2 regions of the Nonomuraea sp. B208 genome follow, and region 1 is predicted to be linked to the other one. Evidence: riboswitches for the same ligand, from Rfam matches in the RefSeq annotation. Region 1 holds a riboswitch; the other holds the start of a gene.
The links. Region 1 has a riboswitch for cobalamin ahead of cobN (cobaltochelatase subunit CobN). Riboswitches for the same ligand answer to the same signal wherever they lie in the genome.
Positions count from the first base shown of each region.

Region 2: linked by a shared signal. The riboswitch ahead of AC27IY_RS38720 (ribonucleoside-diphosphate reductase subunit alpha) and the one ahead of cobN (cobaltochelatase subunit CobN) in region 1 are both predicted to bind cobalamin.

Region 1 is NZ_BAAJOU010000027.1:1,869-13,405, reverse strand. Features, by position in the region: gene AC27IY_RS31660 (CbtA family protein) at 1-516, shown strand, start outside; gene AC27IY_RS31655 (histidine phosphatase family protein) at 521-1,075, shown strand; gene AC27IY_RS31650 (VWA domain-containing protein) at 1,072-3,243, shown strand; gene cobO (cob(I)yrinic acid a,c-diamide adenosyltransferase) at 3,246-3,848, shown strand; gene AC27IY_RS31640 (cobyrinic acid a,c-diamide synthase CobB) at 3,842-5,179, shown strand; gene cobN (cobaltochelatase subunit CobN) at 5,134-8,949, opposite strand; cobalamin riboswitch at 8,988-9,169, opposite strand; gene cobG (precorrin-3B synthase) at 9,201-10,397, shown strand; gene AC27IY_RS31625 (precorrin-8X methylmutase) at 10,394-11,014, shown strand; gene AC27IY_RS31620 (precorrin-2 C(20)-methyltransferase) at 11,020-11,537, shown strand, end outside.
Region 2 is NZ_BAAJOU010000028.1:520,976-532,512, reverse strand. Features, by position in the region: gene AC27IY_RS38735 (CoA-acylating methylmalonate-semialdehyde dehydrogenase) at 1-562, shown strand, start outside; gene AC27IY_RS38730 (mechanosensitive ion channel family protein) at 769-1,818, opposite strand; gene AC27IY_RS38725 (ribonucleotide-diphosphate reductase subunit beta) at 1,839-2,834, opposite strand; gene AC27IY_RS38720 (ribonucleoside-diphosphate reductase subunit alpha) at 2,869-5,061, opposite strand; cobalamin riboswitch at 5,152-5,346, opposite strand; gene AC27IY_RS38715 (Bug family tripartite tricarboxylate transporter substrate binding protein) at 5,351-6,322, opposite strand; gene AC27IY_RS38710 (SAM-dependent methyltransferase) at 6,440-7,225, opposite strand; gene glmS (glutamine--fructose-6-phosphate transaminase (isomerizing)) at 7,295-9,115, opposite strand; gene AC27IY_RS38700 (hypothetical protein) at 9,139-9,414, opposite strand; gene AC27IY_RS38695 (N-acetylmuramoyl-L-alanine amidase) at 9,587-11,537, shown strand, end outside.

The DNA of each region.
Region 1 (11,537 bases):
GCCGTCGGCGGCGTGTTCGCCCTGGTGTTCGCGGGCCTGCGCGGGCGGGTCGGGCCGCGTTCGGACGGGCGGCTGGCGCTGGCCGCCGCCGGGACGGCGTTCGGCGCGGTCATCCTGGTTCCCTTCGTGAAATATCCGGCCAACCCGCCGGCGGTGGGCGACCCCGAGACCATCGACAGCCGCACCCTGCTCTACGTGGTGATGATTCTCGTGGGGCTGGCCGCGACGGCGATCGCGGTGGCCACGGCCCGCCGGGTCACGACCGGAGACCACTGGGCACGGTGGGTGGCGGCGGTGGCCGCCTTCCTCGTGCCCGTGGCCGCCGCGTGGTGGCTGCTGCCGGCGGTCGACGAGGTGCCTGACGGCTTCCCCGCGACGCTGCTGTGGCAGTTCAGGCTCGCCTCGCTCGGCACCCAGCTCGTCTTCTGGACGGCGTTCGGCGTGCTGTTCGGCTGGGCGAGCGACCGGGTGGCGCGGCGCGCGGCGGCTCCTGCGCCCCTCGCCGTGCCGGGCTGAGCGGGTGCTGTTCGTCCGGCACGCCACGACGCCGGGCATGCGGGCCGCGTGCTTCCCCCGCGAGGAGGACGACGCCGACGAGGCGAGCTTGGCCAGGGCCGCCGCGCTGGGGTTCGCCGCGCTCCCCGCGTGGGTGGCCCCGGCCAGGGCCGCCCGGCGGACCGCCGCCGCTCTGGGGCTGGAGCCACGTGAGGCTCCGGCCCTGCGGGAGGCGGACTGCGGGCGGTGGCGCGGCCTGCCGTACGAGCGGGTCGCGCGGGAGGAGCCGGAGGCGCTGGCGAGCTGGCTGACCGACCCGGACGCCGCCCCGCACGGCGGCGAGTCCCTGGCCGCGCTCGCCGTCCGGGTCGCCGGCTGGCTCGAAGCGGCACGGGACGAGCCCGAGGCGGTCGCCGTCTGCGACGCCGGCGCCATCCGGGCGGCGCTCGGCCACGCCCTCGGGCTGGGCCCGCAGGCCACCGCACGTTTCGATGTGGCGCCCCTGTCCACCACCGAGCTGGTCGTCACGCGCGACGGCTGGCGGGTGGCCCATGTCAACCGGAAGGTCTGGAAGTCTTGATCGTCACCTATCCGTTCAGCGCCGTCGTCGGCCTCGACGACCTGAAGCTGGCGCTGGTGCTGAACGCGGTCTCGCCCCGGGTGGGCGGGGTGCTCGTACGCGGGGAGAAGGGAACGGCGAAGTCCACGATCGTGCGGGCGCTGGCCGCCCAGCTCCCCTCGGTGGCCGTGGTGCCGGGGTGCCGGTTCGCCTGCGATCCGGCCGCGCCCGACCCCGGCTGCCCGGACGGGCCGCACGAGCCGGGGGCCGAGGGCGTGGAACGTCCGGCGGCCCTGGTGGAGCTGCCCGTGGGCGCGTCGGAGGACCGGCTGGCCGGCTCGCTCGACGTGGAGCGGGCGCTGACGGAGGGCGTGAAGGCGTTCGAGCCCGGCCTGCTGGCCGCCGCTCATCGCGGCGTGCTGTACGTGGACGAGGTGAACCTGCTGCACGACCACCTCGTGGACCTGCTGCTCGACGCCGCCGCCCTGGGGACGTGCTACGTCGAGCGCGAGTCGGTGTCGGTACGCCACGCCGCCCGCTTCCTGCTGGTGGGGACCATGAACCCGGAGGAGGGCGAGCTGCGCCCGCAGCTCCTGGACCGGTTCGGCCTGACGGTCGAGGTCCGGGCGTCACGGGACCCGGAGGAGCGGGCCGAGGTGGTGCGGCGGCGGCTGGCCTTCGAGGCGGACGCGGCGGCGTTCGCGGCCCGCTGGGCGGCGGAGGAGTCGGCGCTGGCGGCCAGGATCGCCGCCGCCCGCGCCCGCGTGCCCGGCGTGCGGCTGCCGGACGCGCGGCTGCGGCAGATCGCGACGGTGTGCGCGGCGTTCGAGGTGGACGGCCTGCGCGCGGACCTGGTGACGGCGAACGCGGCGATCGCGCACGCCGCCTGGCAGGGGCGCGACGCCGTGACCACCGAGGACGTGCGGGCGGCGGCCCGGCTGTCGCTGCCGCATCGCAGGCGGCGCGACCCGTTCGACGCGCCGGGGCTGGACGAGCGGCTGCTTGAGGAGCTGCTGGAGCGTACGGCGGGGGACGACGAACCCGGGCCCGGCGACGATGACGGCGGCGGCCGGGGCGACGACGGCAGCGGTCCGGGGAACGGCGCCGGCGGTCCGGGCGATGACGGCAGTGGTCCGGGCGGCGACGGCGGTCCTGGCAACGACCGTCGCGGCCCCGGCGGCGACGGCCGTGGTTCGGCGGGAACGTCGCCACCGCCCGCGGACGCGGCGGGGCCGGACGGCGCGGGCATGGGCGCGGGCATGGGCGCGGACCCGGCTTCGGCGCCGGCTCCGGCTTCGGCGAGCGCGGGACCAGGATCGGGCGGGCGGGATCACGCCGGGCCGCCGGACTCCGTGGAGCCCTCGGACGGCGCGCTGCCCGGCGACGCGCACCGGGTGGCGGGGGTGGCGGCGCCGTACCGGGTGCCGTTGCTGGAGGTGCCGGGGCTCGGCGAGGGCGCGGCGGGCAGGCGGTCGCGGTCGCGGACCCGGCGCGGCCGCAGCACCGGCTCTCGCCGCCCGGACGGCCCGATAGGCGACCTGCACGTGCCGGCGACGCTGCTCGCGGCGGCCCCGCACCAGCGCGGACGCGGCCGCCACGGCACCGGCCTGGTGCTGCGCGGCGACGACCTGCGTGAGGTCGTGCGCGAGGGCCGGGAGGGCAATCTCGTGCTGTTCGTCGTGGACGCCAGCGGCTCGATGGCCGCCCGCAAGCGGATGACCGCCGTCAAGACCGCCGTGCTCAGCCTGCTGCTGGACGCCTACCAGCGCCGCGACAAGATCGGCCTGATCACCTTCCAGGGGACCGGCGCGCGGGTGGCGCTGCCGCCCACGTCGTCGGTGGAGGCGGGCGCGGCCCGGCTGCGGTCCCTGCCCACCGGCGGGCGCACGCCCCTGGCGGCGGGGCTGATCCGCGCGGCGGAGGTGCTGCGCGTGGAGCGGCTGCGCGATCCGGCGAGGCGGCCCCTGCTGGTGCTGGTGACCGACGGCCGGGCCACGGCGGGCGGCGACGTGGACCGGGCCGCCGCGCTGCTGGCGGGCACCGCGTCGGTGGTCGTGGACTGCGAGAGCGGGCCGGTCAGGCTCGGCCTGGCCGTCCGGCTGGCGTCCCGGCTGCGCGCCCGCCTGGTGCCCCTCGACTCCCTGGCCGACCTCGGGGCGGTCGTCCGTGACTACAGGAAGGCGGTCTGATCATGCCGCAGGGAAAACCGGCCGTCGTGCCCGACGACGGCCTCACCACGCGCCAGCGGCGGACCCGGCCGCTGCTGATGGTCCACACCGGGCCCGGCAAGGGCAAGTCCACGGCCGCGTTCGGGATGGCGCTGCGCGCCTGGAACCAGGGGTGGCCGATCGGGGTGTTCCAGTTCGTGAAGTCGGCCAAGTGGCGCATCGGCGAGGAGCGGGCGCTCAAGGTGCTCGGCGAGAGCGGCGAGGGCGGGCCGGTGACCTGGCACAAGATGGGCGAGGGCTGGTCGTGGATCCAGCGGCCCGGCACCGAGGAGGACCACGCGGCCGACGCCCGCGAGGGCTGGGAGCAGATCAAGCGCGACCTGGCGGCCGAGACGTACCGGTTCTACGTGCTGGACGAGTTCACGTACCCGCTGAAGTGGGGCTGGCTGGACCTGGACGACGTGCTGGCGGCGCTGACGGCGCGGCCGGGCAACCAGCACGTCGTGATCACGGGGCGGGACGCGCCCGAGCGGCTGGTCGAGGCCGCTGACCTGGTGACGGAGATGGGCAAGGTGCGCCACCCCATGGACGCGGGGCAGAAGGGGCAGAAAGGCATCGAGTGGTAGTTCCCCGGCTCGTCATCGCGGCCCCGTCGTCGGGCAGCGGCAAGACGACGGTGGCCACGGGGCTGATGGCGGCGCTGCGGGCGCGCGGGCTCAGGGTGTCGCCCCACAAGGTGGGGCCCGACTACATCGATCCGGGCTACCACGCCCTCGCCACCGGCCGTCCCGGCCGCAACCTGGACCCGTGGCTCGTCGGCGAGCGGCTGGTCGCGCCGCTGTTCCTGCACGGCGCGGCCGGGTGCGACGTGGCGGTGGTCGAGGGCGTGATGGGCCTGTTCGACGGCAAGGGGGACACCGGTTTCGCCTCGACCGCGCACGTCGCGACGCTGCTGGACGCGCCCGTGGTGCTGGTGCTCGACGCGGCCAGGCAGAGCAGGTCGGTGGCGGCGGTGGCGCACGGGTTCGCCACGTTCGATCCGCGGGTGCGGGTGGGCGGGGTGGTGCTCAACCGGGTGGGCTCCGACCGGCACGAGGAGCTGTGCCGCTCCGCGCTGGCCGCCGCCGGGGTGCCGGTGCTGGGGGCGATCCGCCGCGACGACGCCGTGGCCACGCCGTCCCGGCATCTGGGGCTGGTGCCCGCCGCCGAACGGAAGGCCGAGGCACTGGCGGCGGTGGACCGGCTGGCCGCGCTGGTGGCCCGCTCGTGCGACCTGGACGCGCTGCTGCGGCTGGCCCGCTCGGCTCCCCCGCTGGGCGGGTCCGCCTGGGAGCCGCCGCCGGGCGCTCCTGGCGCGGCGGGCGGCCGGACGGTGGTCGCGATGGCCGGCGGGGCGGCGTTCACCTTCGGCTACGCCGAGCACGCCGAGCTGCTGCGGGCGGCCGGGGCCGAGGTCGCCGTCTTCGATCCGCTGCGCGACGAACGGCTGCCGGACGGCGCCGGCGCGCTCCTGATCGGCGGGGGCTTCCCCGAGATGTACGCCGCCGAACTGGCCGCCAACGAGCCGCTGCGCGAGCAGGTCGCCGCCTTCCCCGGACCGATCGCGGCCGAGTGCGCGGGACTGCTGTACCTGTGCGACGAGCTGGACGGCCGGCGCATGTGCGGCCGGGTCCCCGGGCGGGCGCGGATGACGTCCCGGCTGACGCTCGGCTACCGGGACGCGCTCGCGTTGCGGCGCTCGCCGCTCACCAGGGCGGGCGAGCGGCTGCGGGGACACGAGTTCCACCGCACCGCCGTCCGGTACACCGGCGAGCCGCTGTTCCGCTGGGACGGCGGCCACGACGGGTACGGCGACCCCGGCGTGACCGCGTCCTACCTGCACCTGCACTGGGCGGGCGCGCCGCACCTGGCTCAGCGGCTGGTGTCGTCCTCCAGGTCGCCCTCGGTCTTGAGATAGACCTCGCGCAGGCCGCGCAGGACCTCCGGGTCGGGGTGCTCCCACATGCCGCGCTGGGCGGCCTCCAGGAGGCGTTCGGCGATGCCGTGCAGCGCCCACGGGTTGGAGCGGGCCATGAACTCCTGGTTCTCGGGGTCGAGGACGTAGGTCTCGGTCAGCTTGTCGTACATCCAGTCGGCGACCACGCCGGTCGTGGCGTCGTAGCCGAACAGGTAGTCGACGGTGGCGGCCAGCTCGAACGCGCCCTTGTAGCCGTGCCGGCGCATGGCGGCCAGCCAGCGCGGGTTGACCACCCGCGCGCGGAAGATCCGCGAGGTCTCCTCCGACAGGGTGCGGGTGCGTACGGCGTCCGGGCGGGTGCTGTCGCCGACGTAGGCGGCCGGGGCCTTGCCGGTGAGCGCCCGTACGGTGGCGATCATGCCGCCGTGGTACTGGAAGTAGTCGTCGGAGTCGGCGATGTCGTGCTCGCGGGTGTCGACGTTCTTGGCGGCGACCGCGATGCGGCGGTAGGCGTCTTCCATCTGCGGGCGGGCGGCGACGCCGTCGAGGTCGCGGCCGTAGGCGTAGCCGCCCCACACGGCGTACACCTCGGCGAGGTCGGCGTCGTCGCGCCAGTTGCGGCTGTCGATGAGCGGCAGCAGACCCGCCCCGTACGCGCCGGGCGCCGAGCCGAAGATCCGCATCGTCGCCAGGCGTTCGTCGCCGCCGGACGCGGCCACGTGGGCGCGCACGTAGTTGTCCTCGGCCGGCTCCGGGAGCGACGCGGCCAGCCGTACGGCGTCGTCGAGCATGCTCACCACGTGCGGGAACGCGTCGCGGAAGAACCCGCTGATGCGGACCGTCACGTCGATGCGCGGGCGGCCCAGCTCGGCGAGCGGGATCGGCTCCAGCCGGGCGACGCGGCGCGAGGCGTCGTCCCATTCGGGACGGACGCCGAGCAGGGCCAGGACCTCGGCGACGTCGTCGCCCGCCGTGCGCATGGCGCTGGTGCCCCACACCGACAGCCCGACCGAGCGCGGCCACTCGCCGGTGTCGGCGCGATAGCGCGCCAGCAGGGACTCGGCCATGGCCTGGCCGGTCTCCCAGGCCAGGCGGCTCGGCACCGCGCGGGGATCGACGGAGTAGAAGTTGCGGCCGGTCGGCAGCACGTTGACCAGGCCGCGCAGCGGCGAGCCGCTGGGCCCTGCGGGCACGTAGCCGCCGTCCAGGGCGTGCAGGACGTGGTCGAGCTCGTCGGTGGTGCGGGCCAGGCGCGGCACCATCTCGGTGGCGGCGAAGGCGAGCACCCGCGCAACGAGCTCCACCCGCTCCGCCGGCACACCGCCCAGCGCCGCGCGGGCGACGGTGGACCCCACCTCCGGGGCGACGACGGACCCCGCCTCCGGGGTGCCGCCCAGTGCCGCGCGGGCGACCGCGGACTTCACCTCCGGGGTGCCGCCCAGCGCCGCGCGAGCGACCGCGGACTTCACCTCCGGGGTGCCGCCCAGCGCCGCGCGAGCGACCGCGGACTTCACCTCCGGCGCGCCGCCCAGCACCGCGCGGGCGACGGCGGGTGCCGACTCGGGCGCCCAGTCGCGTTCCTCCATGGCCTCGACCAGGGCGCGGGCGACCGACTCCGCCCGGTCCACCTCGCCCAGCCCCCCCGTGCCGTCCTCCGCCAGGCCGAGGGCCTCGCGCAGGCCGGGCAGGGTCTCCCGGCCCGCCCACATCTGGCGGGCGCGCAGCATCGCCAGCACCAGGTCGACGCGTACCTGCCCGGTCGGCGCCTGGCCGAGCACGTGCAGGCCGTCACGGATCTGGACGTCCTTCACCTCGCACAGCCAGCCGTCCACATGCAGGATGAGGTCGTCGAACTCGCTGTCGTGCGGCCGGTCGGCCAGCCCCAGGTCGTGGTCCAGCCGCGCGGCCTGGATCAGCGTCCAGATCTGCGCCCGGATCGCGGGCAGCTTGGCCGGGTCCATCGCGGCGATCGTGGCGTGCTCGTCCAGCAGCTGCTCCAGCCGGGCGATGTCGCCGTAGGTGTCGGCGCGGGCCATCGGCGGCACAAGGTGGTCCACGAGCACGGCGTGCGCGCGCCGCTTGGCCTGCGTGCCCTCCCCCGGGTCGTTGACGAGGAACGGGTAGATCAGCGGCAGGTCGCCGATGGCGGCGTCGGTGGCGCAGGCCGCCGACAGGCCCGCCGACTTGCCCGGCAGCCACTCCAGGTTGCCGTGCTTGCCGACGTGCACCATGGCGTGCGCCCCGAACTCGGCCGACAGCCAGCGGTAGGCGGCCAGGTAGTGGTGGCTGGGCGGCAGGTCGGGATCGTGGTAGATGGCGATGGGGTTCTCGCCGAAGCCACGCGGCGGCTGCACCATCACCACCAGGTTGCCGGCCCGCAGCGCCGCCAGCACGATGTCGGTGCCGTTCTCGCCCTCGTGCACGAACAGCTCGCCCGGCGGCGGCCCCCAGTGCCGCTCGATCGCCTCCCGCAGCTCCGCGGCCAGGGTGCGGTACCACTGCTCGTAGGAGGCGGCGGAGATGCGGACCGGGTTGCCCGCCAGGTGCTCCTCGGTCAGCCAGTCCTGGTCCTGGCCGCCGGCGGCGATCAGCGCGTGGATGAGCGCGTCGCCGTCCTGCTCGGCTACGCCGGGGAAGCCGTCGCCCAGGTCGTAGCCGGCCTCGGCGAGCCGGGCCAGCAGCCGTACGGTGCTCGCGGGGGTGTCCAGCCCGACGGCGTTGCCGACGCGGGAGTGCTTGGTCGGGTACGCCGACAGCATGACCACCAGCCGCCGCGCGGCGGGCGGCGTGTGCCGCAGCAGGCCGTGGCGCACCGCGATGCCCGCCACCCGGGCGGCCCGTTCGGGGTCGGCGACGTAGACGGTCAGCCCGTCGGGGTCGATCTCCTTGAACGAGAACGGCACCGTGATGATTCGCCCGTCGAACTCCGGGATCGCCACCTGGGAGGCGGCGTCCAGCGGCGACAGGCCGTCGTCGTTCTCCTCCCACGCCTGGCGCGTGGTGGTGAGGCAGAGCCCTTGCAGGATCGGCACGTCGAGCCCGGCCAGCGCGCCGACGTCCCATGCCTCGTCGTCGCCGCCCGCGCCGGCGGTGGCCGGGCGGGAGCCGCCCGCCGCCAGCACCGTGACGACCAGCGCGTCCGCCGCGCGCAGCGTGTCGAGCAGCTCCGGCTCGGCCGCGCGCAGGGACGAGCAGAAGATCGGCAGCGCCTGCCCGCCCGCGTCCTCGACGGCGGCGCACAGTGTCTCGACGAACGCGGTGTTGCCCGCCATGTGGTGCGCCCGGTAGTAGAGCACCCCCACCACCGGGCCGCTGGTGGAGCGGGCAGGGCGTTCCAGCCGTCCCCAGGTGGGCGCGGCGGCGGGCGGCTCGAACCCGTGCCCGGTCAGCAGGACGGTGTCGGACAGGAACGCGTGCAGCTGCGCCAGGTTGGCCGGCCCGCCGTGGGCCAGGTAGGCGTGCGCCTCGGCGCACACCCCGCCGCTGACCGTGGACAGCTCCATCAGCTCGGCGTCGGGCGCCTGCTCGCCGCCCAGCACCACCACCGGGCGCGGCCCGGCCAGCAGCGCGTCCAGCCCCTCCTCCCAGGCCCGGCGCCCGCCCAGCAGGCGGACCACGACGAGGTCGGTCCCCTCCGTCAGGCCGGGCAGGTCCTCGGCGGTCAGCCGGGCTGGATTGCCCAGACGGTAGTCCGCGCCGCAGGCGCGGGCGCTCAGCAGGTCGGTGTCGGAGGTGGAGAGCAGCAGGACGGTACGGCTGTCGCCAGGCACGGCGCGTTCCTCCCTCGGGGTCCTCGCCCCGGTCGCGGGTGTTGCGACGGCAGGAGTCTCCTGGCTCCCGGATCGACGCTCACCCCGGCCTTCCCGCCCGTCGCCGGACAGTGGCCTTGTGGTGGGGTTCGCTCCCCGGTCACAGTGGCGGGACCGCGCCGGATTCGCACCGGCTTCCTCCCTTTGCCATCGCCTACGCCGAAGCTTACGGCAGGAGCGACCCGCCCCAGAAGTGGCGTTACGATCCCTTCGTGCCCGTAGGTGAATTTCCCGGACGTACGCGTCCCGATGCCTGTCCGGGGGCGCTGCAGGTGCACGAGGCCGCCGACGGCCCGCTCGCCCGCGTGCGCCTGCCCGGCGGCGCGGTGTCGGCCGCGCAGCTCCGCGTGCTCGCCGCCTGCGCGGCCGAGCTGGGGGCGGACGTGATCGAGCTCACGTCGCGGGCGAACGTCCAGGTGCGGGGCCTGCGCTCGCCGGACGTCTTCGCCCGGCGGATCGCGGCGGCCGGGCTGCTGCCGTCGCCCGCCCACGAGCGGGTCCGCAACATCGTGGCCTCCCCGCTGAGCGGACGCGGCCCGGACGGGCTGCTGAACGTGCTGGCCATGGCCCATGCTCTCGACCGGGCCCTGTGCGCGCGGCCCCGGCTGGCCGGCTTACCGGGACGCTTCCTGTTCGCCCTGGACGACGGCACGGGCGACGTCGCCGGGCTCGGCGCCGACGTCACGTACGCGGCGACGAGGCTCGGCGCGGACGTCTCGCACGCGACGGCCGGGAGACTGCTCCTCGCCGGAACTGACACCGGACTGATCGCCGGGCCGGACGCGGCGATCGCGCTCATGATCGACGCCGCCGAGGCGTTCCTCGACGAGCTGCCCTCCGGCGATGACCGCGCCTGGCGCGTCCGCGAACTGGACGACGGCCCGGCCCGAATCGCCGCCCGCCTGCGCGGCGGCGCGAACCAGCCCGTCCCGGACTCGGCTCACCTCCCGCCGCCCCGTGCAGGCAGGCCAGCGGCGGGCCGGAATGTGCAGCGGGACGGGCGGGTGGCCGTCGAGGCCGTCGTGCCGCTCGGGCGGTTGACGTCCGGCCAGGCCCTGGCGCTCGCGGACACCGGTCACGCTGTGCGGTTGACGCCCTGGCGGACCGTCGTGCTGCCGGACCTCTCCCCCGCCGAGGCGAACCGGGCCGGGAAGGCGCTCGACGCCATGGGGCTCGTCACCGACCCGGACTCCCCCTGGGCCGGCGTCACCGCCTGCACCGGCCGTCCCGGCTGCGCCAAGGCCCTCGCCGACGTACGGGCGGACGCCCGGCGCTGGGTGGAGGGCCTGGACCGCGCCCCCGCCACCCCCGTCCACTGGGCGGGCTGCGAGCGCCGCTGCGGCCTGCCGCGCGGCCCGGTCGTCCAGCTGATCGCGACCACGAACGGATACGAGGAACGCCACCCTTGAGCGACTACATCCGCGACGGCGCCGAGATCTACCGGCGCTCGTTCGCGACCATCCGCGCCGAGACCGACCTCACGGGCCTGCCGCCCGAGGTGGCCCAGGTGGCGGTGCGCATGATCCACGCCTGCGGCATGACCGACCTCGTCAACGACCTGGCCTGGTCGCCCGGGGCGGTCGTCCGGGCCCGCGAGGCGCTGCGCGGCGGCGCGCCCGTGCTGTGCGACGCCATGATGGTCGCCTCGGGCGTGACCAGGCGCAGGCTGCCCGCCGGCAACGAGGTGCTCTGCACGCTGGGCGACCCGCGCGTGCCCGAGCTGGCCGAACGGCTCGGCACCACCCGCAGCGCCGCCGCCCTTGAGCTGTGGCGCGACCGCCTGGAGGGCGCGGTGGTGGCGATCGGCAACGCGCCGACCGCGCTGTTCCGCCTCCTGGAGCTGGTCGCCGAGGGCGCGGGACGCCCGGCGGCCGTGCTCGGCATCCCGGTCGGCTTCATCGGCGCGGCCGAGTCCAAGCAGGCGCTGGCCGGCAGCGACCTGGAGTACCTGGTGGTGCACGGCCGCCGCGGCGGCAGTGCCATGACGGCGGCGGCGGTCAACGCCATCGCTGACGAGACGGAGTGACGACGTTGACAGGACGCCTGTACGGGGTCGGCCTCGGTCCCGGTGACCCCGAGCTGGTCACGGTCAAGACGGCCCGGCTGATCGGCGAGGCCGACGTGATCGCCTACCACGCCGCCCGGCACGGCCGCAGCATCGCCCGTTCGATCGCGCTGCCGTACATGCGCGACGGCCAGGTCGAGGAGCTGCTGCTCTACCCGCTGACCACGGAGACCACCGACCACCCGGGCGGCTACCAGGGCGCGCTCGACGACTTCTACGCCGACTGCGCCGAGCGGCTGGCCGCGCACCTGGACGCGGGCCGGACGGTGGTGGTGCTGGCCGAGGGCGACCCGCTGTTCTACGGCTCCTACATGCACCTGCACAAACGCCTCGCCCACCGCTACCCCACCGAGGTGGTGCCCGGCGTCACCTCGGTCAGCGCCGCCTCCGCCGTGCTCGGGCGTCCGCTGGTGGAGCGGGACGAGGTGCTGACCGTGCTGCCGGGCACGTTGCCCGCCCCCGTGCTGGCCGAGCGGCTGCGCGA
Region 2 (11,537 bases), on a different contig from region 1:
GAAGTCGGAGATGGGGCCGCTGGTCACCCGGGCGCACAGGGACAAGGTGGCCTCCTACCTGGACCTGGGGGTTCAGGAGGGCGCCACGCTCGTGGTCGACGGCCGCGACGCCCCCGTGCTCGGCGGCGGCAGGGCCGCGGAGACGCCGGGCTTCTGGCTGGGCCCGACCCTGCTCGACCACGTGCCCGTCGGCTCGCGGACGCACGTGGACGAGATCTTCGGCCCGGTGCTGTCCGTCGTGCGGGTGTCGTCGTACGACGAGGGGCTGAAGGTCATCAACGACTGTGAGTACGGCAACGGCACGACGATCTTCACCAACGACGGCGGCGCGGCCCGGCGCTTCCAGAACGAGGTCGAGGTCGGCATGGTCGGTGTCAACGTGCCGATCCCGGTGCCGATGGCGTTCTACAGCTTCGGCGGCTGGAAGGCGTCGCTGTTCGGCGACACGCACGTGCACGGCACCGAGGGCGTGCACTTCTACACCAGGGGCAAGGTCGTCACGTCCCGCTGGCCCGACCCTTCGCACGGCGGCGTGAACCTGGGCTTCCCCACGAACGCGTAGCCCGCCCGCCGCGACGTGTGGACCCCGGGCTCGGCCGGCGTGAGCCGGCCCGGGGTGTGGGCGGGGTCCGGCCGGGGGGCGCCAATCCCGTCGGCCAGGCCGCGGCCCGCGGCCCTCTTCTTTCAGGGCCGCCGCGAAGGAAGTTCAAGAAGCTCGCTGCCGGACATTCACCACGGTAAGCGGATGATCCGCAGAGAGCCATCCATTTATCCGGGGAGCCCCGCGCCCTCGACGCGGAAGCGGGGCAGCGCCTCCGGATGGTTGTCGCGCACGTAGTCGACCAGGAACTCGCGCACGTCGCACTTGAGGTCCCACGCCGAGGGCGAGTCGGCGGCGCTCATCAGGCAGCGCAGCTCGACCAGCCCATTGGGCAGCACGTCGGTGACCTGCAGCGTCCAGTCCTTCTGGTCCCACAGCGGGTTGCCCTGGAGGAACTCGTACAGCGCCTCGCGCAGCCGTTTGACCGGCACCGACCAGTCCACCCGCAGCTGGACCGCGGCCAGGACGCGGCTGCCGTGCCGGGTCCAGTTCTCGAACGGGTTCTGGGTGAAGTAGCTGACCGGCAGCACGAGCCGCCGCTCGTCCCAGAGCCGCAGCACCACGTACGTGAGCGTCAGCTCCTCGATCCGCCCCCACTCCTCCTCGACCACGACCACGTCGTCCAGCCGGAGCGCGTCGCTGAAGGCGAGCTGCAGCCCGGCGAGCACGTTGCCGATCGTGGGCTGGGCGGCGATGCCGACGACGGCGCCCGCGATGCCGGCCGAGGCCAGCAGGCCGGCGCCGAGCGCGCGCACGCCGGGGAAGGAGAAGAGCATCGCGCCGAGCGCGATCACGATGATGACCGCGGCGGCGATGCGGCGGACCAGCGCGATCTGGGTCATGATGCGCCGGGCCCGCCGGTTGCGCTCGCCCTCGATCTGCACCAGCCGGTCGAGGACGACGTCGGTCAGCGCGTACGAGGCCTGCACGATCAGCCAGGTCACCGCGGCGATGGTGAGCAGCCCCAGCACCCGGTCCACGCCCTCGGCGAGCGCCCGCTGCCGGCCCGACTCGCCGAGGATGCCCACCCCGAACACCACGTTGGTGGCCACCACGGCGGCCACCGCGAACGCCGGCCACGTGCAGCGCTCCACGAGGTGCTGGGCGAGCGCCCATTTGCGCCCGATCCTGCCGAGCACCCGCCGGACCACTTCGACCAGGAGGATGGATCCGACCACCGAGAACACGAGGATCGGCCAGTCCGCCGGATGCTGCACGCTCTTGCCCCCCAAAAATCCTAGAACGTCTCGTCGAAGCTCACATTGCCCTCAACCGCCACCTGGTAAGCGGAGACACGCCTTTCGAAGAAGTTCGCCAGCTCCTGCACGTCCTGGAGCTCCATGAACGCGAAGGGGTTGGCCGAGCCGTACCTGCGGGGCAGGCCGAGCCGGGTCAGCCGCTGGTCGGCGACGTATTCGAGGTATTGGCGCATCTGGTCCACGCCCATGCCCGGCATGCCCTCGCCGCACAGGTCCTCGGCGAAGGCCAGCTCGGCGGCGACCGCCTCCTCCAGCATGGCGGTCACCTGCTTGCCCAGCTCGTCGTCGAAGAGCGACGGCTCCTCGGCGCGCACGGTGTCGACCACGCTGAAGGCGAACTCCATGTGCATGGACTCGTCGCGGAACACCCAGTTCGTCCCGGTGGCCAGGCCGCCGAGCAGGCCGCGGGAGCGGAACCAGTAGACGTAGGCGAACGCGCCGTAGAAGAACAGGCCCTCGATGCAGGCGGCGAAGCAGATGAGGTTGAGCAGGAACTGCCGGCGCTGACCGGCGTCCTCCAGCCGGTCGAGCCCGCCGATCGAGTCGATCCACTTGAAGCAGAACTCGGCCTTGTCCCTGATGGACGGGATGTGCTCGACCGCGGCGAACGCCTTGACCCGCTCGTCGGGATCCGGCAGGTACGTGTCCAGCAGCGTCAGGTAGAACTGCACGTGCACCGCCTCCTCGAAGAGCTGCCGGCTCAGGTAGAGCCGCGCCTCGGGCGCGTTGACGTGCTGGTAGAGGTTGAGCACGAGGTTGTTGGCCACGATCGAGTCGCCGGTCGCGAAGAAGGCGACCAGCCGGTTGATCAGGTGCCGCTCCTGCGGCGTCATCCGCGCCAGGTCGGCGACGTCGCTGTGCAGGTCCACCTCCTCGACGGTCCAGGTGTTGCGGATGGCGGCGCGGTAGCGCTCGTAGAAGTCCGGATAGCGCATGGGGCGCAGGGTGAGGTCCATTCCGGGGTCGAGCAGCATGACGTGGGACTCCTTGACGTCGGTGAGGGGGCTACTACTGGCAGGCTTCGCAGGTCTCGGGGTTCTCCAGCGAGCACGCGATCGCGTCCAGGGCGGCCGGGGCGGCCGGGGCGGCGGCCACGGTGGTCTGGGCGATGCGGGTCGCGGGGCGCGAGCGCAGGTAGTAGGTGGTCTTGAGGCCCTTCTTCCAGGCGTAGGCGTACATCGAGGAGAGCTTGCCGATGGTCGGCGCGGCCATGAAGAGGTTGAGCGACTGCGACTGGTCGATGTACGGCTGGCGGGCCGCGGCGAGGTCGATGAGCGCCTTCTGCGGCAGCTCCCAGGCGGTGCGGTAGAGCGTCTTCAGGTCGTCGGGGATGCCGGGCACGTCCTGGACCGAGCCGTCGGCGCGCTTGATCGCGTCGCGCATCTCCTGCGTCCACAGCCCGCGCTCCCGCAGGTCGGCCACCAGGTAGCGGTTGACCTGAAGGAACTCGCCGGACAGGGTCTCGCGCTTGAACACGTTGGACACCTGCGGCTCGATGCACTCGTAGCAGCCGGCGATGGAGGCGATGGTGGCGGTCGGCGCGATGGCGACCATGAGGGAGTTGCGCAGCCCGGTCCGCGCGATCTTGGCGCGCACCGCGTCCCAGCGGGGCGTGGCCGGCAGGTAGTGGTCGGGGTGCAGCACGCCGCCGGCCGCGCGGGTGTCGGCGTAGGAGGGGTGCCGGCCGCGCTCGGCGGCCAGGTCGGCCGAGGTGTCGTACGCGGTGAGCGCGATCTCCTCGGCGATCCTGGTGGACAGCTCCAGCGCCCGCGGCGAGTCGAACGGCAGCCGCAGCGCGAAGAACACGTCGGCGAGCCCCATGACGCCGAGCCCGATGGGCCGCCAGCGCCGGTTGGCCGCCTCGGCCTCGGGCGTCGGGTAGAAGCCGAGGTCGATGGTCCGGTCGAGGAAGCGCACGGCGGTGCGTACGGTGCCGCGCAGCCGTTCCCAGTCCAGGTCGTCCTCCACCAGGTGGGCGGCCAGGTTGACCGAGCCCAGGTTGCAGACGGCGGTCTCGCCGTCGCTGGTGACCTCCAGGATCTCGGTGCACAGGTTCGACAGGTGGATGACGTTGCCGGGGCGGGCGGTCTGGTTGGAGGTGCGGTTGGCGGCGTCCTTGAAGGTCATCCAGCCGTTGCCGGTCTGGGCGAGGGTGCGCATCATCCGGCCGTAGAGGGTGCGGGCGGGGATCTGCCGGACGAAGCGGCCGGCCGCCTCGTACGCGCGGTAGGCGGCGGTGAACTCCTCGCCGTACAGGTCGGTGAGGTCGGGTGTCTCCTTCGGGTCGAACAGCGACCAGACCTCGTCGGCCTCGACCCGGCGCATGAACTCGTCCGGCACCCAGTTGGCCAGGTTGAGGTTGTGGGTGCGGCGGGCGTCCTCGCCGGTGTTGTCGCGCAGCTCCAGGAACTCCTCGACGTCGGCGTGCCAGGTCTCCAGGTAGACGCAGGCCGCGCCCTTGCGCCGGCCGCCCTGGTTGACCGCCGCAACCGAGGAGTCGAGGGTGCGCAGCCACGGGACGATGCCGTTGGAGTGGCCGTTGGTGCCGCGGATCAGCGAACCGCGCGAGCGGACCCTGGTCCAGGAGATGCCGATGCCGCCGGCGTACTTGGACAGGCGGGCGACATGGCCGTAGCGCTCGTAGATGGCCTCCAGCTCGTCGCGCGGCGAGTCGAGCAGGAAGCACGACGACAGCTGCGGGCGCCGGCTGCCGGAGTTGAACAGCGTGGGCGAGCTGGGCAGGTACGACAGCGTCGACATCAGCCGGTACAGCTCGGCCGCCTCCGCCACGGTCTCGGCGAGCCCGCAGGCGACGCGCAGGAAGAAGTGCTGCGGCCGCTCCAGCACCGCCCGGGTCTCGGGGTGGCGCAGCAGGTAACGGTCGTGGACGGTGCGCAGGCCGAAATACTCGAAACGGTCGTCGGCCGCCGGGTCGACGAGGGCGTCCAGCTCGGCGGCGTGCCCGGCGACGAACGCGGCCAGCCGGTCCTGGAGCAGCCCGGCCGCGTGGCAGGCGGCCACCGACTCGGAGAAGGCGCGCACTCCCTGCCCGGCCGCCTCCTCGGCGATCTCCTCGGCCAGCAGCCGGGCGGCGACCCGTGAGTTCTCCGGGTCCGTGATCACCCGGGCGGCGGCCTCCTCGATGGCCAGCCGGCGACCGGCCGCGTCCAGGTGCCTGGCGGCCTCGACGGTCTGCGTCACGTGCTCTCCTCGCGAGCTCATTCCCGGGGAAGGGCACGCCAGAGCCACGCGGGCAGGCCGCGTCGCCCCGCCGGCCCTCCCTCGGGGCCATGGACGGTCACGTCGCGGGCAGGTCTTCGGGCTCGCGGGCACGCCTCATCGGCTCCTACTGGCCGTCGCTTCCCGGATCTCTCCAGTGCTCATGACGGCGGTCGTTCCCGCTCACCGCTGCGGGGCAGCCCCGGAATCGCACCGGGTTCCCTTTCACTCCGCCCCGAGGGGCGAACCAGCGACGACCTGGATCCTACATCTAGTGGCCGTTCCCGCAACTGCCCCTACAGGTTGTGGCTCGCGCCGAGTTGATCAGCCCCAGGTCATGGAGCACGGCCCGGGTGCGCTCGACCTCGGAGGCCAGCCAGAGCACGAAGTCGTCGCCGCCGAGCGGGATCGAGACCCAGCCGGCGGCCCGGCAGGCGGCCAGCCAGCCGGTGGAGGAGGTCGCCTCCTCGCACATGCGCACGGCCGCGTCGCGGCTCTCGTCCGGCATCTCTTCGGGACCGAAGGCGGCGGTCCAGTCGGTGAAGTCGACCCGTACGCCGGACTCCAGCAGCGTCGGCGCGTCCACCTCGGGCACCCGGTGGGCGCACGAGACCGCGAGCGCCCGGAGCCGGCCGCGGGCGAGGCCCTCCCGCCAGTCGGCGAGCGCCCCGGTGGCCGCCGCGGCCTTGCCGGACAGCAGGGCGGTCACGACCTCCTGGCTGCCGGGATAGCCGGTGTAGTCGACCTGACGGGCGTCGGCGCCGATGCCCTTGGCGATCAGGCCGAACAGCAGGTGGTCGGGCGCGCCCTGCGGGCCGCCGGCCAGCGGCGTGGCGCCGGGCCTGGCCAGCAGTTGGGCGGCGAAGCCCTCGAAGTCCTTGAAGCGGGAGTCGCCCGGCACGACCACGACCACGACGTCGCCGGCCAGCCGGGCGAGGGGGGTGGCCAGGTCGAGCAGGGTCTGGCCGTTGTTGAGCTCGGCGGCGGTCATCGCGGACAGGCCGCTCACGGTGACCTTGGTGCCGGTGCCGGTCTCGTAGCCGGCGGCGCGGGCCGCGCCGGCGAGCGCCCGCCCGACCTCGCTCCAGCGGCGGGCGGCCGGGTTGATGACGAACCGCGCCCGCAGCCTTGATCGGCCGGGGCCGCCGCCGCCCTGCCAGGCGCCGCAGCCGCTCAGCGCCGCACCGGTCAACGCCACGCCGGACGCGGCCAGCAGGCTTGCCAGGAACCGTCGACGGCGCATGTGTCTCTCCCCCGAAGCTCCACGAATCCCCCTTACCTACAGTTATTCACACATTACGCAGAGATACACATATAGGCGACAGATCCCACCAGCCGAAATTTGGTGAAATGTCGCTTTTTAGGCGGAAGTGGAATGATCGATTTTCCGGGCCACGCCCGCCATGAGCGACGACGGCAGCGCCCAATCGCCCACCAGTTTCGGCCGGTCCGGCCGCCAGTCGACGGCCTGCACCAGTCCGGGCGGATCAAGGGAGAACTCGCCGAAGAAGCGCCGGATCTCGGACGGCCGCCGGTCCGCTCCCCCGCTCCCGGACGAGCCCCGGTAGCCGCGGGGGACCTCCTCGTCCCCCAGCCGTCCCATCGTGGTGGCGTGGCTGATCACCAGGAAGCTGCCGGGGACGACCCGCTCGCGCAGCCGGGCCACGGCCCGGCCCGGCTGGGCGGAGTCGGGCAGGAAGTGCAGGATCGACACCAGCAGGACGGCGACCGGCCGGTCCAGGTCGAGGAAGTCACCGGCCTTGGCCAGCACGTCGTCGGCGTCGAGCAGGTCGGCCTCGACGCAGACGGCCCTGCCCACGTTCGTGAGCAGGGCCTTGGCGTGGGCGGCCACGACGGGGTCGTGGTCGACGTAGACGACCCGGGCGCCGGGCGCCACCTCGTGCGCGCTGCCCTGGGTGGGCAGCCCGCTGCCCAGGTCGATGAACTGGTCGATCCCGGCGGCGGCGACGTAGCGCACGGCACGCTGCAGGAAGGCCCGGTTCGCGCGGGCCAGCGGGACCGCCTCCGGGACCAGCTCGGCGAGCTGCTCGATGGCCAGGCGGTCGACCGCGAAGTTGTCCGTCCCGCCGAGCATGTAGTCGTACATGCGTGCGAGATTGGGCCGTTGCTGGTCGAACTGCCGCACGTATCGAATTTATGCTGTCCGGCCCCAGATAACACTACCCAGAGCGAAATGTGGCTTAATTGGAGTCAATTACTCAACAGTAACGCTCTTGGCTAGATTGCGCGGCTTGTCGACGTCCCGGTCCAGCGCGACCGCGGCGTGGTAGGCGAGGAGCTGGAGCGGGATGGTGAGCAGGATCGGGTCCAGCTCGACCTCGTTCTTCGGGATCACGATGACGTCGTCGGCCAGCTTGGTGTCCGGCTCCCGGTGGCCGACCATGAGCACCTGGCCGCCGCGGGTGCGGATCTCGCCGAGCGTGGTGAGGTTCTTGTCCAGCAGCTCGTCGTCGGGGACGATCGCGACCGTCGGCATCTCGGGGCCGATCAGCGCGAGCGGGCCGTGCTTGAGCTCGCTCGCCGGGTAGGCCTCGGCGTGCACGTACGAGATCTCCTTGAGCTTCTGCGCGCCCTCCCTGGCCACCGGGTAGCCGCGCACCCGCCCGACGAACATCATGCTCGGGTGGCCGGCGTACTTGCGGGCCAGCTCGGCGATCTTGTCGCCCTGGGTGAGGATCTCGGCGATCTGGCCGGGCAGCCGGCGCAGGCCCTCCACGATGCGCCGCCCGTCAGCCGGCGACAGGTCGCGCACCCGGCCGAGGTGCAGCGCGAGCAGCGCGAAGGCGACCGCCGTGGAGGTGAACGCCTTGGTCGAGGCGACCGAGACCTCGGGCCCGGCGTGCAGGTAGATGCCGCCGTCCACCTCGCGGGCGATGGCGCTGCCCACGGCGTTGACGATGCCGATGACCCGGCCGCCCTTGCGCTTGAGCTCCTGGACGGCGGCGAGCGTGTCGTAGGTCTCGCCGGACTGGCTGATCGCGACGTAGAGCGTGTCGGGGTCGACGACCGGGTTGCGGTAGCGGAACTCGCTGGCCGGCTCGGCGTCGGCGGGGATGCGCGCCAGCTCCTCGATGAGCTGCGCGCCGATCTGGCCCGAGTAGTACGCCGACCCGCAACCGATGATCTTCACCCGGCGGAACGAGCGGGTCTCGCGGGCGTCCATGTTGAGCCCGCCGAGATGCGCGACGTGGAAGCGCTCGTCGAGCCGGCCGGACATCGTCCTGGTGATCGTCTCGGGCTGCTCGGAGATCTCCTTGAGCAGGTAGTGCTCGTAGCCGCCGGTGTCGTAGTGGCCGGCGTCCCAGTCGACGGTCAGCGGCTCCTTGGCCGTCTCGCGGGCGTCGCTGGAGAAGGTATGGAAGCCGTCGGCCTTGATCACCGCCAGCTCGCCGTCCTCCAGGTGCACGACCTGGCGGGTGTAGCGGATCAGGGCGGCGACGTCGGAGGCGGCGAACATCTCCTTCTCGCCGATGCCGAGCACGATCGGGCTGCCGTTGCGGGCCACGACCACCTCGCCGGGGCGCTCGGCGTCGATGACCGCGATGCCGTACGTGCCGACGATGCTCTTCAGCGTCTTCCTGACCGCCTCCTCCAGGGTCTCGTTCTCGTCCACGGCAGCGGCGATCAGGTGGGCCAGCACCTCGGTGTCGGTCTCGGAGGCGAACTCGACGCCGTCGGCGATCAGCTTGGCGCGCAGCTCGGCGGCGTTCTCGATGATGCCGTTGTGCACGACCGCGATGCGCTGGTCGGCCGACAGGTGCGGGTGGGCGTTCTCGTCGCTCGGGACGCCGTGGGTGGCCCAGCGGGTGTGCCCGATGCCGAGCCCGCCCTTGAACCTGGCCGGCACGACCTTGGCCAGGTCGGCCACCCGGCCCTTGACCTTGCGGAGCTTCAGCCCCTTGTTGGACACCACGAGCCCGGCGGAGTCATAGCCTCGGTACTCGAGCCGCTGCAACCCCTCCAGCAGGATGGGCGCCGCGTCCTTGGGGCCGACATAGGCCACGATTCCGCACATCGAGGTCTCCTCTGCGTTTCTGGTTATCCGTAGACGATCCTGCGGAGCTGCCGCAGTGACAGCTCGGGCGCGGCCACCCGGCGGCCGCGTAATTCGGCGGCGATCCTGGGGAAGATCTCGTCGTTGGTGTGCCCGCGCGCCTTGAGCTCGCCGTGGCGGCGCCGGACGTACTCCTCGGCCGTCTCGGAGAAGTAGGCCAGCACGTCGGCGACGACGCGCGCCGCCTCTCCCGGGCCGAGCGCGCTCGTCCGGATGAGGTGGGCGATGAGGTCCTCGTAGGGATGCCGTGCCGTGGACACAGAGGAGGACACTACGCATCTGGAACGAGGCACGCCAACATCCTGCCCGAAATCGGGCAGGAATTAACTCCTTCTCACGCCCCATCAGTAACACTGGCCCCGTCTGACCCAGCACTTTCTGGGGAAAGCTACGGAGCGTAGTCACACCGTGACGCGCTTCAGGGGGATGGACATGCACTTCTGGCTGGCCTGGCCGCTCTCGCTGCTCGCCGCCCTCACGCCCGCGGCCGGGCCCCCACGGGAGGCGCCGGCCGGGCGGCAGGGCGAGTTCGCCGCGGCGGCACGCGAGTTCGGGGTGCCGCAGAGCGTGCTGCTGGGGGTGGCGTACCTGGGCTCGCGGTGGGACGCGCACGAGGGGCGGCCCAGCACCGCCGGCGGCTACGGGCCGATGCATCTCGTGGACGCCCTGCCCGCCGGCGCCCTCGCCGTCGGCGACGCGCTCGGGGACGCCCGCGGCGACGAGACCCGGCCGATGCCGCCCCGGCCCGTGCACATGCTGTCCCCGCTGAGCGCCGCCGCGAGGCCGGCGCACACGACGCTGCCCGAGGCCGGGCGGCTCATCGGCGTCACGCCCGCCCGGCTGCGCGACGACCCGGCCGACAACATCCGCGCCGGCGCCGCCCTGCTCGCCTCCTACCACGACACCCCGAGCACCGGCATGAGCACCGGTGTGGACGCCGGGCTCGCCGGCTGGTACGACGCCGTCGCCCGCTTCTCCGGCGCCGACGACCCGGCCGCGGCGCGGCAGTTCGCCGACGAGGTGTTCGCGGTGATGAGGGAGGGCATGGTGCGGCGCACCGACGACGGGCACGTGGTGCGCCTCGACCCGGTGCCCGGCCTGCGCGTGCGGTCCGACCCCCCGTACGACGAGGCCTACGCCGAGCTCTTCCCTGATCAGTACGACGACGCCGATCCCTCGCAGGATGATGATGTCGCCGAGCCGTACGACCCGGACGAGGTGACCGCGGCCTCGGGCCGCTCCTCCTCGGTGGAGTGCCCCGCGAGCCTGGCCTGCGAGTGGATGCCGGCCGCGCACAAACGCTTCGGCAAGAAGGGCGGCAAGGACTACGGCAACCACGACCGCCTGTTCAAGACCCGGCACGTCGACTACATCGTCATCCACGACACCGAGGGCGGCTACGGGGGCATCCCGACCATGGTCCGCGACCCCAAGTACGTGAGCTGGCACTACACGATCCGCTCCCGCGACGGCCACGTGGCCCAGCACGTCAGGACCAACGACCTGGCCTGGCACGCCGGCAACTGGGACGTCAACACCCGCTCGATCGGCATCGAGCACGAGGGCTACCTGGCCAAGGGCGGGGCGTGGTACACCGAGGCGATGTACCGGTCCTCGGCCAGGCTGGTGCGCTACCTCGGGAACAAGTACGGCGTGCCGCTCGACCGGGCGCACATCCTGGGCCACGACAACGTCCCCGGCACCACTCCCCAGACCGTCGCCGGCATGCACGACGACCCGGGACCCTACTGGGACTGGGCCCACTACTTCGAGCTGATGGGCCGGCCGCTGCGGGCCGCCAAGAACGGCGACTCGGTGCTGATCCGGCCGTCGTACGACGACAACCGCCCGCGCTTCACCGGCTGCGTCACCACGAAGGCGGGCAAGGACTGCCCGCCGCACGGCGCGTCCACGGTCTGGCTGCGCACGGCGCCGCGGGAGAACGCCTCCCTGGTCACCGACGTCGGCAAGCACGGCGGCAAGGCCAGCACGTACAGCGTGTACGACCACGCCGCCCGCGCCTCGACCGGCCAGCGCTACGCGGTCGCGGAGCGGCAGGGGGACTGGACGGCGATCTGGTACCTCGGGCAGAAGGCGTGGTTCCACAACCCGGCCGCGCGGCCGGTCGCCCTGCCCGCCAAGGGACCGCTGGTCACGCCGCTGCGGGCGGGCACCCGGGTGTACGGGCGGGCCTATCCGGAGCGGTCGGCGTACACGAGGGCGGCCGCGCAGCCGCTGACGCCGCTGCAGTACCGGATCGAGCCGGGGCAGACGTACACGGTGGGCGACACGATCACCGGCTCCCACTACTCGGCCGGGGCCTTCAGCCCGTCGCGGCACGTCACGACGACCGGCACCATCCGCTACCACCAGATCCAGCTCG